DNA from 3 places in the Thioalkalivibrio sp. ALE19 genome. Region 3 is predicted to be linked to each of the others. Evidence: predicted binding sites of a transcription regulator. Region 3 holds the regulator's gene; each other region holds the start of a gene.

Region 1 (4,241 bases), on a different contig from region 3:
CCCTGCTGGTCATTGCCTGGTTCCTGCTGACCCGCTGGGTGTTCCCGGTGCATCGCATTCGCCTCAACGGGCTCGACCGCATGCTGCAGGAGCAGGTAGGCGATCTGGGGCCGTGGAGCCATGCGGAGTTGCGCGTGGCGGCGGTGTTCCTGGTGGTGGCGCTGGCCTGGATGTTTCGTCCCCTGCTGGAGGCGTGGCTGCCGCTGGAACTGACGGACGCCGGGATCGCGATCCTCGGGGCCGGGCTGCTGTTCCTGATCCCTTCCGGGGCCTCGGGTCAGCGGCGGCTGCTGTGCTGGGACAACACGCGGGAGCTGCCCTGGGGGGTGCTGCTGCTGGTCGGGGGTGGTCTGAGTCTCGGTTCCGCCATCGAATCCTCGGGCCTGGCGGAACTGACCGCAGAGGCGCTGATGGGCGCGCAGGCGTGGCCGCTGCTGCTGGTGATCGCGGGGGTGGTGCTGGTCACCATGACCCTCAGCCACGTGACCAGCAATACGGCCACCGCCGCCACCCTGCTGCCACTGGTGGCCGCGCTCGCGCTGCGCATGGACGTGCCGGTGGGGCTGATGACCCTGCCGGTGGCGTTCGCCGCGTCGGTCGCGTTCATGTTGCCAGTGGCCACGCCGCCCAACGCCATCGTGTTTGCCTCCAATCGCCTGCGCGTGGTGGACATGATCCGCGGCGGGGCCCTGCTGTCGGTGGTCGCCATCGTGCTGGTCAGCCTCGCGGTGTATGCGCTCGCCGAGCCGTTGCTGCTGCGGCACGTGGGCTGAAAGCGGGGGGAGGGAGCGTGACCCGCGCGGCTCAAGTCAGGCCGCTGCCGGCCGCTAGCGGGAGCGAGAGACTCGCAGAACGGCGCCCGTAACTCCGGGCGCGAAGAAAGCTTCAAGGGAGAGAGAGATGCTCAGGAATATCCGGATCGGAACCCGCCTGATGGGCGGCGTCACCCTCGTGGTGGTCGCGGTCGTGGTGCTCACGCTGGTGGTGGTGATGAACAGCCTCGGCAACATGGCGGACCGTGCGGAACAGCGTGAACTCAATGACCTGAGTGAACTGCTGATCCGGCAGCTCGATCAGGAAGCCGATCGCGGGACCGCGATGGCGCAGGCCGTGGCCGCCATTCCGGACGTGCAACAGGCCTTCGCCCGGCGGGACCGCGAACAGCTGCATGCGATGACCGTACCGGGTTTCGATCACCTCTACGAGGAATACGGCGTACGCCAGTATCAGTTCCATACGCCGCCGGCGACGTCCTTCCTGCGGGCACACCGTCCGGATCGCTACGACGATGACCTCTCCGGGTTCCGCCAGACCGTGGTCGATACCAACCGCGACCGCCGGCCGATCTCCGGGCTCGAGGAAGGGGTGGCCGGCCTGGGCATCCGCGGCATCGTCCCGGTCTCCCACGAGGGTGAACATATCGGGTCGCTGGAATTCGGCATGGCCTTCGACGATGCCTTCTTCGAGGACTTCACGGCGGATACGGAAGCCCCGGTGGCCCTCTACCTGCAGCGCGACGGGACCTTCGAGGCGTTCGGCAGCACCATCAACGGCGACTCCACCTTCAGCCGTGACGAAATGGAGCGGATTGCCGGCGGCGAGGAACTGGTGCGCCGGACCGAGCACGACGGTCGTCCGATGGCGGTGGTCGGGCGTCCGGTGGAAGACTTCTCCGGCGAGCCGGTGGGCGTGCTGGAGCTGATGGTCGATCGCAGCGATTACGTGGCGATGGCCCGCAATGCCACGGCTACCGTGGTGGGCGTGGGCGTGGTCGCCATCGGTCTTGGCCTCCTGCTGGCCTGGCTGCTGTCGCGCAGTATCGTGCGGCCGCTGCGCGATACGGTCGAGCGTCTGGACGACATCGCGTCCGGCGACGGGGACCTGACGCGCCGGCTGGAGGCCGACGGCAACAACGAGCTGGGGGATCTGGCGGCGGCGTTCAACCGTTTTGTGGGCAAGATCCACGAGCTGGTGAAGGAAGTTGCCGCCGGCGGCGACCAGGTGGCGGCCGCAGCCAACGAGCTGTCCGCGACCAGCGAGCAGACCAACGAACAGGTCGGCCGCCAGCAATCCGAGATCGACCAGGTCGCCACGGCCATGAACGAGATGACCGCGACCGTGGCCGAGGTCGCCCGCAACGCCACCGAGGCGGCGGAAGCCGCACAGAGCACGGACAAGGATGCGACCCACGGTCGGGAGCTGGTGGAACAGACCGTCAGTGCGATCAACACCCTGTCCACCCAGGTGGAGAACACCGCGCAGGTGATCGAGCGGCTGTCGACCGATGCCGAGGAGATCAACAAGGTGCTGGAGGTGATCGGGGACATCGCCGATCAGACCAACCTGCTGGCGCTGAACGCGGCCATCGAGGCGGCGCGGGCCGGCGAGCAGGGCCGCGGCTTCGCGGTGGTGGCCGACGAGGTGCGGACCCTGGCGAGCCGGACCCAGGATTCGACCCAGGAGATCCAGGGGATGATCGAGCGGGTGCAGAACGGCACGCGCGACGCGGTGAAGGCCATGGAGGACGGCCGTCGACAGGCGCATTCCAGCGTGGAACAGGTCAACGATGCGGGGCAGTCGCTGCAGTCGATCACGCAGTCCATCAGCAGCATCTCGGACATGAACACGCAGATCGCCAGCGCGGCCGAAGAGCAGTCCTCGGTGGCCGAGGAGATCAACCGCAACGTCTCCAACATCACTCAGGTGCTGGACGAGACCGTGGCCGGATCGCAGCAGATCGCCAACGCCTCGGAGGAGCTGTCGAAGCTGGCCTCGGCGCAGCAGGAGCGCACCGGGCGCTTCCGTGTCTGACCGTGGGTCCTGCCGGCCGGGGTGTTGTGCCCCGTGCCGGAGGATGGGTTTTCGTGACGGCGGCCGATTCGGATCAAGGTTTCCGGACGGCCGCCGTTAGTATGTGAGGGTATGCTGATTTGGCCATCCGGCCGGGCAGGGCCCGGCGGAATGCGCATTGATCAGAATGCCGGAACACCAAAAGAGGGAAAGCCATGCTCAGGAATATCCGTATCGGAACGCGCTTGATGGGCGGCGTCACCATCGTTGTGGTGGCGGTCGTGGTGCTCACGCTGGTCGTCGTGATGAACAGCCTCGGCACGATGGCCGATCGCGCGGAGCAACGGGAGCTGAACGACCTGAGCGGGCTGCTGATCCGCCAGCTGGAACAGGAAGCCGAACGGGGCGAGTCGATGGCGCGGGCCATCGCCGAGATCCCGGTGATTCAGCAGGCGTTCGCCGAGGGGGATCGTGAGCGCCTGCTGGAACTGACCGAGCCGGGATATGGCCAGCTGCGCGCCGAGCACGACGTGCGCCAGTATCACTTCCATACGCCGCCGGCGACCTCCTTCCTGCGTACCCACAGTCCCGACAACTACGGCGACGACCTGTCGGACGTGCGCCAGACGATCCTGGAGGTGAACCGCAATCGGCAGCCGATCACCGGGCTGGAAGAAGGCCCGTTCGGCATCGGGATCCGCGGGATGGTGCCGGTGTCCTACCAGAACGAGCACATCGGCTCGCTGGAATTCGGCATGGCCTTCGATGACGCCTTCTTCGAGTCCTTCACCGAAGAAACCGGATCACCCGTGGCGGTACACCTCGATCGTGATGCCGGTTTCGAGGTCTTTGCCGGAACCATCAATGGCGATTCGACCTTCAGTCGGGAGGAGATGCGGCGCATCCTCGACGGCGAGGAGATGATCCGCAACGTTCGCCACGACGGACGCCCGATGGCCGTGGTCGGACGTCCTGTGGAGGATTTCTCCGGTGAGCCGGTGGGCGTGCTGGAGCTGATGGTCGATCGCAGCGATTACGTGGCGATGGCCCGCAATGCCACCACCACCGTGGTGGCGGTGGGCGTGGCCGCCATCGGTCTTGGTCTGCTGCTGGCCTGGCTGCTGTCGCGCAGCATCGTGCGGCCGCTGCGCCAGACCGTCACGCGTCTGGATGACATCGCGTCCGGCGACGGAGACCTGACGCGCCGGCTCGAGGCCGACGGCAACAACGAGCTGGGAGATCTGGCGGCGGCGTTCAACCGCTTCGTGGGCAAGATCCAGGACCTGGTCAAGGAAGTCGCAGCCGGTGGCGATCAGGTGGCGGCCGCGGCCAATGAGCTGTCCGCGACCAGCGAACAGACCAACGGTCAGGTCACGCGGCAGAAGGACGAGGTCGACCAGGTGGCCACCGCGATGAACGAGATGACCGCGACGGTGGCCGAGGTTGCGCGC
Region 2 (4,241 bases), on a different contig from region 3:
AATCTGGCCCTGCTGCATCGCATGCCGCTGAACCGCCTCAAGCTGGACCAGTCGCTGGTACAGGATATCGGGCGTTCCCGCTCCAACGAGGACATCATTCGTGCGATCCTCGCGCTTGCGCGGACCCTGGATCTTGAAGTGATTGGCGAGGGTATCGAGACCGAAGCGCAGCGTGATTTCCTGCTGCAGGTCGGGTGTCGCGAGGGGCAGGGGTATCTGTGGTCCCCTCCGGTGCCGGCCGAGCAGTGCCCCTGCCGTGACTGAACCAGCCCGCGCTGGCTTGTAATGGGGCCGGGAAGGCCGTATGGTGGCGGATTACCGAACGCCCCGCCCGTCAGCGTCCGTTCACTTGATCGTTTCGATCCCCCCGATGTCGTCTTCCCCGATGGGTGCCCCTTGGCCGAGCGTTGAGCGGCGGGTTGCGCTGGAGCACTCATGTCTGACCAACCGACTTTTGCCGGCCTGAATCTGGCCGAACCCCTGCTGCGCGCGCTTTCCGCCGCCGGCTATACCCATCCCACGCCGATCCAGGCCGGGGCCATCCCCGAAGTACTGGCCGGGCGCGATCTGCTGGCCGCGGCCCAGACCGGCACCGGCAAGACCGCCGGCTTCACCCTGCCGATCCTGCAGAAGCTCGCGGAAAATCCGCCGGCGCGCGCCGGTAACGGCCGTCCGCGCGCCCTGGTGCTGACCCCGACGCGGGAGCTGGCTTCCCAGGTTCACGATTCGGTGAAGACCTACGGCCAGCATCTGGACCAGCGCTCCATGACCATCTTCGGCGGGGTGGGCATGAATCCGCAGATCCGCGCGCTGCGCAGCCGCATGGACGTGGTGGTGGCCACGCCCGGGCGCCTGCTGGATCACGCGAACCAGAAGACGATCGACCTGTCCGGGGTCGAGATCCTGGTGCTGGACGAGGCGGATCGCATGCTCGACATGGGCTTCATCCGCGATATCCGCAAGCTGATCGCGATGCTGCCGAAGAAGCGCCAGAACCTGATGTTCTCGGCCACCTTCTCCAATGACATCCGCAAGCTGGCCGATGGCCTGCTGACCAACCCGGCCTGCGTGGAAGTCGCGGCGCGCAACACCGCCTCGGAGAGCGTGGAGCAGAAGGTCCACCTGGTGGAAAGCCATCAGAAGCGGGATCTCCTCAGCCATCTGATCCGCAGCAACGACTGGGAACAGGTGCTGGTCTTCACCCGCACCAAGCACGGCGCCGATCGTCTGGCGGACAAGCTCACGAAGGACGGTGTCCAGTCGGCGGCGATCCATGGCAACAAAAGCCAGAACGCCCGCACCCGGGCGCTGGAACAGTTCAAGTCCGGCCGCGTGCCGGTGCTGGTGGCCACCGATATCGCCGCGCGCGGGCTGGACATCGACCAGCTGCCGCAGGTGGTCAACTTCGAGCTGCCCAACGTGCCGGAGGACTACGTCCACCGCATCGGCCGCACCGGCCGTGCCGGCTGTGAAGGTTCGGCGCTGTCGCTGGTCGGTGGCGACGAGCTCAAGCTGCTGGCCGGGATCGAGAAGCTGATCCAGCGTCCGATCGAGCGGATGGAGACCGATGGCTACGCGGCGCCGCAGCCGGTGGCGGATGACCGCCCCCGCCGTGGCCGTGGCAAGGGCAGTGGTGCTCCCCGTGGCAAGGGCAACGGAAATGGCGCCGGCAACCGTTCCGGACGCTGCGGCGGTGGTCCGCGTCAGGGGCAGGGCCGCGGCACCGAAGGCCGGGGCCGCGGTCAGGCCGCCTCCGGGCGCCGCTGACACGGCTTCCCCGGTGTCGCGGCGCGGCACCGGGGAATGCGGGGCGAGCGTCTTCCGTCCGCTCCCGAAGAAATGTGAAGCAGTACACGAAACGCACCTCCCGGGGTGCGTTTTTTCGTGGGGCTCAAGGCGGCTGGAGATTGGCCGTCAAAGGGATCAGGAACCGGAGGATGACGATGAAGATACAGGGCCTGCGCCTCAAACTGATCCTGCTGGTGATCGCGGTCAGCACCATCCCGCTGTCCATCATGGGCGGGGTGACCTTCCACAGCATGAAGGGCCAGCTGCAATCCAGCCTGGAACAGACGCTGGTGAATGTCGGCGAGCAGGTGCAGGCGGCAGTCGACCGGCGGGTGCTGGATCATGGTCGGGCCCTGCGCAGCGTGGCCCGGGCGGATATCGACGATCCGGCCGATGCACAGGCCGCGCTGGAGGGCATGCGCGAGGAATATTCCGGCTTCCGCTGGGCCGGCCTGCTGGATGAAGACGGCGAGGTTCTGGCGGAAACCGGTGATGCGGGCGAGCTTCCGGGGGTTGGCAGCGAGGGTACCCGCGACGAAATCCTCGCCGCGGCGCGGGCCGGTGAACGTCTGCTGGATGTGGACGTCGAGGCGGATACGGCCGACGGGCGCTTTATCACCTACCTGGAGTCCCTGAACGACGGTCGGGTGCTGGCGGCCCAGCTGCCGATGGACGTGATCCGCGAAGTCTCTGATCGGGTCACGATCGGCGAGACCGGCCGGGTCACGCTGTTCAATGGCGACGGACGGCTGATCGGGCACCGCGACATGGGCCGCTTCGGCTATGACATGAGCGACTACGCCATCATGGAGTCGCCGGTACACCACCGCGAAGGCGACCCGGGCGGGGAGTTCCTCAGTGGCGACGGGGACCGCAAATGGGGTCTGACCGTGATGTTGCCGGAGGTGGCGCAGGAGTATGACGTCCACTGGGGCCTGATCGTCGACCAGACCCTGGGCGAGTTGTACGCCCCGGTGAACACGCTGTGGTGGCTGTTGTGGGGGCTCTGGGTGGTGGCCTTCCTGGTCGCCCTGGCCATTGGCTGGATCTACGCCGGGGTGCTGACCCGGCCGCTGGAGCGCCTGGCCACCGGCCTGGAGGCGGTAGGCAGCGGTTCGGCGGATCTGGGGTATCGCGTGGATATCGCCACGCGCGACGAGATCGGCCGCACCGGCAGTGCGTTCAACCAGGTGATGGAACGGCTGTCCGCCCTGATCGGCCAGGTGGCGGACGCCGCCGACGGCATCGCCGCGTCGGCGCGTCAGCTGGAAGGCCGCAGTGCGGAACTGAGCCGTGCGACCGGTGAGCAGCGCAGCGACGTGGAGCAGGTGGTCACCGCGATGAACCAGATGTCGGCCACCGTGCAGGAGGTCGCGAACAACACCCAGAGCACCGCGGAGCAGGCCGATCAGGCGACACAGGCGGTGCATGGCGGGCGCGAGGTGGTGACTGCCACGCAGGAGACCATCAATGCCCTGGCCGGGGAGATCAATCGTTCGCGCGATGTGATCGACGATCTAAAGGGGGACAGCGACAACATCGGCACCATCCTGCAGGTGATCGAGGAGATCGCCGACAAGACCAACCTGCTGGCGCTGAACGCCGCGATCGAGGCGGCGCGGGCTGGGGAGGCCGGACGGGGCTTTGCGGTGGTGGCGGACGAGGTCCGGCATCTGGCGCAGCGCACCAACGACTCCACCGGCGAGATCCGCGGGATCATCGAGAAACTGCAGGGTGCGGCGGGGCGCGCGGTGGAGGCGATGGATGCCAGTCAGCGGCAGGCCGAGTCCAGTGTCAGCAAGGCCGACGAGGCCCGCAATTCACTGGACGCCATCGACCAGTCGGTCAGCACCATCGACGACATGACCCGGCAGGTGGCCAGCGCCACCGAGCAGCAGAGCCAGGTCGCCGAGGAGATCAACCGCAACGTGCACCACATCAACGATCTGGCGGCGCAGAGTGCCGATGGGGCCTCCGACATGCAGCAGGCGGTGGAGGCCCTGGAGGCCCTCGCCCGGCAGCTGCAGCAGGAGGTCGCCGGCTACCGCCAGCAGGGCTGACGGGCCGCTACTCCGCCCCCAGGGCCCGGGCGTTCTCCGGGCCCCAGCCCAGCCTCACGCGGCCGGCGTGTTCGATCACCGGACGGCGGATCAGGGTCGGTTTCTCCAGCATCAGGGCCAGAGCGCTGTCCTCGTCGAGGGCCTCGCGCTGTTCCTTCGGCAGCTGGCGCCAGGTCGCGCCGCGGCGGTTGATCAGGGCCTCCCAGCCCAGCTCCATGGCCCATTCCCGCAGCCGTTCGGGATCCAGGCCGTCCTTGCGGAAATCCACGAAGCGATAGTCCACGCCGGCCGCCTCCAGCGCCCGGCGTGCCCGCCGCACGGTGTCGCAGTTGGCGATGCCGTGGAGGACGACCTCAGACATCGCGCAGCAGTTCGTTGATGCCGACCTTGGCC
Region 3 (4,241 bases):
CCTCGATCCTCGACGAGGGCGGGGTGCTCGCGCTGGAGGGACCGACCGGGGTCGGCAAGACCACCACCATTGCCCGGATTGCACTGCGCCAGATCCGCCGCATGGGGCCGGATTCGGTCACCCTGGTCACCATGGACGCGCAGCGCATCGGCGCGACGCGGCAGTTGCAGGCCTTCGGCCAGATGGCGGGAACCGCGGTGCGTGTGGTGGAGACGGAGGCCGAGCTGCGCGAGATGGCGCGGCGCTCGGCGGGCAGCGGGCACCTGATCCTGGTGGATACCGCCGGACAGTCGCCGCGTACCGCCCCGCGCGAACCCCTGCTGACGGACATGCCCGCCGACGTGCGCGCGGAGACCTGGCTGGTGATCGCGGCCACCACCCAGGGGATGGCCCTGCGGCGGGTGCTGGAGGCATTTGCCCCCACGGAACCCTCGGCCCTGGTACTGACCAAGCTGGACGAGGCGGAACAGCTGGGCGAGGTGCTTTCGGTACTGCTGGACCAGCCGCTGGGTGTTGCGTTCATGAGCGACGGCCAGCGCATCGCCGAGGACTTCCATCGCGTGGATACCGGACATCTGACCCGCCTGGCGCTACAGGAGGAACCCGAGCACGGGGCGGCCGATGCCTGGGTCGACGAGGCGATGCAGGCCTGGCGGCGGCGCCAGGCGACGGAACGCGAGGCGCGGCGACCGCGATCCGCGGACGAGCCGGCCGCGGGCGAGGAGCCCGCCCCGCTGGAAATGATTCAACCGGTGCTGAAGGGACGTCATGTCACACAACACTAAGCCCCTGAAGGTGGTCGCGGTGGCCTCGGGCAAGGGCGGGGTCGGCAAGACCAATGTCTCGGTCAACCTGTCGGTCGGACTGGCCCGTCTGGGACGCGAGGTCATGCTGTTCGATGCGGATCTGGGGCTCGCGAATGTCGATGTACTGCTGGGCCTGCGTCCGCAGCGGACGCTGCACGACCTGGTGACCGGGGACGTCGAGGATCTGGAAGACGTGATCATCGAGGGCCCGGAGGGAATCCGCGTGGTGCCTTCCGCGTCCGGGATCGCGACCATGGCCAACCTGAGCCGGCCGGAACATCACGGTCTGATCCAGGCCTTCAGCATGTATACGCGACCGCTGGACGTACTGGTGGTGGATACCGCGGCCGGGTTGCAGGAGTCGGTGACCAGTTTCTGTCAGGCCGTGCAGGAGACCCTGGTGGTGGTCACCGACGAGCCGGCATCGATGACCGACGCCTATGCGCTGATCAAGGTCCTGCATCGGGATCATGGCGTGAACCGGTTCCGCGTGGTCGCGAACATGGTGCAGGGCCGAGCCGGGGCGGAACGGGTGATGCAGAAGCTGCAGGCGGTTTGTTCCACCTATCTGCCGGAGGTCATACTGGATCTGGTGGGCGTGATTCCGCTGGATGATGCCCTGCGCCAGGCGGTGCAGAAACGGGCGCCGGTGGTGCAGCAGTCCCCGGGCAGCCCGGCGGGACGGGCGTTCCTCGAGCTGGCGCGCAAGGTCGACGGCTGGCCGGTGGCCCGCGGCGCCAGCGGGGGAGTTGGGTTCTTCGTCGAAAGGATGCTGCAAAGCGCATGAACACGCCAAAGAACAGACTTGCAGGATACGCCCGGGCGGGGACCGGCGGACCGGACCAGCTGGTCGCGGACCACGTCGAGCTGGTGAATCGGATCGCCCATCACCTGATGGCCCGGCTGCCGGCCTCGGTTCAGGTGGATGACCTGGTGCAGGCGGGCATGGTGGGGCTGATCGAGGCCGCGCGGCAGTTCGAAGGCGGCCAGGGGGCGACCTTCGCCACCTACGCCGGGATCCGCATCCGCGGGGCGATGATCGACGAGCTGCGTCGCAGCGACTGGACGCCGCGCTCGGTGCACCGCAACAGCCGGCGGATCTCCGAGGCGATGCAGACGGTGGAGGCCCGCGAGGGCCGCGCCGCCCGCGCCCCGGAGATCGCCGAGGAGCTGGGCGTCCCGGTGGAAACGTACTACCAGATGCTGGATGATCATGCCGGTGCCCATCTGTTCGCGCTGGACGAGGTGGGCGGCCCGGAGGGCGAGGCGGATCGCGTGCTGGAAGGGCAGGAGCAGTCCCCGTCGCGGCGCATCGAGGCCGGGGAGTTCCGCGAGGAACTGGCCGACGCACTGGGCGATCTGCCCGAGCGCGAACGACTGGTGCTCAACCTGTACTACACCGAAGAACTCAACCTGCGCGAGATCGGTGCCGTGCTGGACGTGACCGAATCGCGCGTCAGCCAGATCCGCAGCCAGGCGGTGCACCGTCTGCGGGCGCGTCTGGGCTCGTGGCTCGAAGACGTCGAGTCCCTGCAGATATTCTAAGGTTCAAACACATTCCCGGAGCGAACTGTGGACAAGGGTATGAAAATCCTGATCGTGGACGACTTCTCCACGATGCGGCGCATCATCAAGAATCTCCTGCGGGATCTTGGCTTCAACAACACCATGGAGGCCGACGACGGGAGCACCGCCCTGCCGATGCTGCAGAACGGCGACTTCGATTTTCTGATCACCGACTGGAACATGCCCAACATGCCGGGCATCGACCTCCTGCGCGAGGTGCGCAAGGACGAGCGGCTGAAATCGTTGCCGGTGCTGATGGTCACGGCCGAAGCCAAGCGCGATCAGATCGTGGAGGCGGCAGAGGCCGGCGTGAACGGTTACATTGTGAAGCCCTTCACGGCCGAGACACTCAAGGAGAAGATCGAAAAGATCTTCGAACGTATTGAAGCTAAAGGCTGAATACCGCGACCGGCTGACACGGCAAGAGAGACCCGATGACCGAACAAGAGAATGCCTCCGGGGAAGACCGGCTCGCGCTGGCGCGGGAGCTGGTGGGCGCTCTGGAAGGCGGTGACGAGGAGGCTTCGCGCCGCCTGATCCAGGAGCTCGCGCGGCCTTATGAACGCGAACTGTTCGACGAACTGGGCAAGCTGACCCGCGAACTGCACGAGGCACTGGAGAGCTTCCGGGGCGATTCGCGTCTGGTCGAGCTGGCGCAGGACGAGATTCCGGATGCGCGCGAGCGTCTGAGTTACGTGGTGACCCAGACCGAACAGGCCACGCACGAAACCCTGAATGCGGTGGAATCGTCCCTGCCGATTGCCGAGGCGTTCGCCGGGCGTGCCGCGGAACTCACCGAAAAATGGACCCGGTTCCGCAACCGCGAACTGTCGGTGGAGGAATTCCGCGAGTTCGCGCGCGAACTCGATGCATTTTTCGAACAGACCGGCAAGGACACCGAGGAACTGCGCCGGTTGCTGTCACAGGTCCTGATGGCACAGAGCTACCAGGATCTCACCGGGCAGGTGATCCGGCGGGTCATCCGTCTGGTCACGGATCTGGAGGAAAGCCTGGTCTCGCTGATCCGCCTGTCTTCCGGGCGCCTGGAGAAGGATGCCCGGGCGGCGGCCGAACAGGCCCCGGAGGCGGAACAAACCGCGCGCGAGGAGGACCGCCGCGGGCATGGACCCGCGGTGCCCCACACTCAAGATTCCGGCACGGATGTCGTTCAAGGACAGGACGAGGTGGACGATCTGCTGTCGAGCCTGGGGTTCTAGGGTCCGTCCCGGGATCCCCTTGCACCGGCAGCCATCTGCCGACGATTCGAGTCACCGGAACGGAGAGACCGCATGGCCATCGACCCCAACGACGAAATCCTCCAGGACTTCCTGATCGAGGCGGGGGAGCTGCTGGAAGGCCTGAACGAACAGCTGATCGACCTGGAACAGCATCCGGACGATACCGATCTGCTGAATGCGGTCTTCCGCAGTTTCCATACCATCAAGGGCGGGGCCGGTTTTCTCGGGCTCGACCCGCTGGTGACGGTGTGCCACAACGCCGAAGACGTCTTCAACCTGTTGCGCAATCACGAGCGCCAGGTGGACGGCCAGCTCATGGACACCATGCTGCGGGTGCTGGACACCCTCAACGTGATGTTCGGCGAGCTGCGCGACGGCCAGGAGCCGACGCCGGCGCCCGAAGATCTGGTCGACACCCTGCGACGCATGGCCCGCAACGAAACGGTCCCCGTCGGCGGCGGGGACGAAGCCGCCCCGGTCGCGGAAGAAACGCCGGACGCGGCCCCGGCCGGGGAGGCAGCGCCGGCGACGGCCGACGACTGGCCGTCGGAGGCGCTGGAGGAAGCGGCCGAGTCGCCGTCCGCGCCGGAGCCGGCAGCGGATGACGCGCCGGGCGATGACGAAGTCCGCG

The links. The regulator FliA, encoded in region 3, starts transcription of late flagellar genes. The targets are predictions, from matches to a motif close to GCTAAAGTTNNNNNNNNNNCNGCCGATA.
Region 1: F787_RS0111650 (methyl-accepting chemotaxis protein) is a predicted target of FliA. The motif match lies at 2,883-2,910, and genes of this name have one in related genera.
Region 2: F787_RS17345 (methyl-accepting chemotaxis protein) is a predicted target of FliA. The motif match lies at 1,890-1,917, and genes of this name have one in related genera.

Annotation. Positions count from the first base shown of each region.
Region 1 covers NZ_AUAG01000029.1:2,135-6,375, reverse strand. Annotated here, with positions in the region: gene F787_RS0111660 (SLC13 family permease) at 1-773, shown strand, start outside; gene F787_RS0111655 (methyl-accepting chemotaxis protein) at 901-2,811, shown strand; gene F787_RS0111650 (methyl-accepting chemotaxis protein) at 3,006-4,241, shown strand, end outside.
Region 2 covers NZ_AUAG01000029.1:20,741-24,981, reverse strand. Annotated here, with positions in the region: gene F787_RS0111745 (EAL domain-containing protein) at 1-264, shown strand, start outside; gene F787_RS0111740 (DEAD/DEAH box helicase) at 436-1,767, shown strand; gene F787_RS17345 (methyl-accepting chemotaxis protein) at 1,938-3,848, shown strand; gene F787_RS0111730 (ArsC family reductase) at 3,856-4,209, opposite strand; gene dapD (2,3,4,5-tetrahydropyridine-2,6-dicarboxylate N-succinyltransferase) at 4,202-4,241, opposite strand, start outside.
Region 3 covers NZ_AUAG01000011.1:46,889-51,129, forward strand. Annotated here, with positions in the region: gene flhF (flagellar biosynthesis protein FlhF) at 1-785, shown strand, start outside; gene F787_RS0105860 (MinD/ParA family protein) at 769-1,593, shown strand; gene F787_RS0105865 (RNA polymerase sigma factor FliA) at 1,590-2,351, shown strand; gene F787_RS0105870 (chemotaxis response regulator CheY) at 2,391-2,771, shown strand; gene F787_RS0105875 (protein phosphatase CheZ) at 2,807-3,589, shown strand; gene F787_RS0105880 (chemotaxis protein CheA) at 3,662-4,241, shown strand, end outside.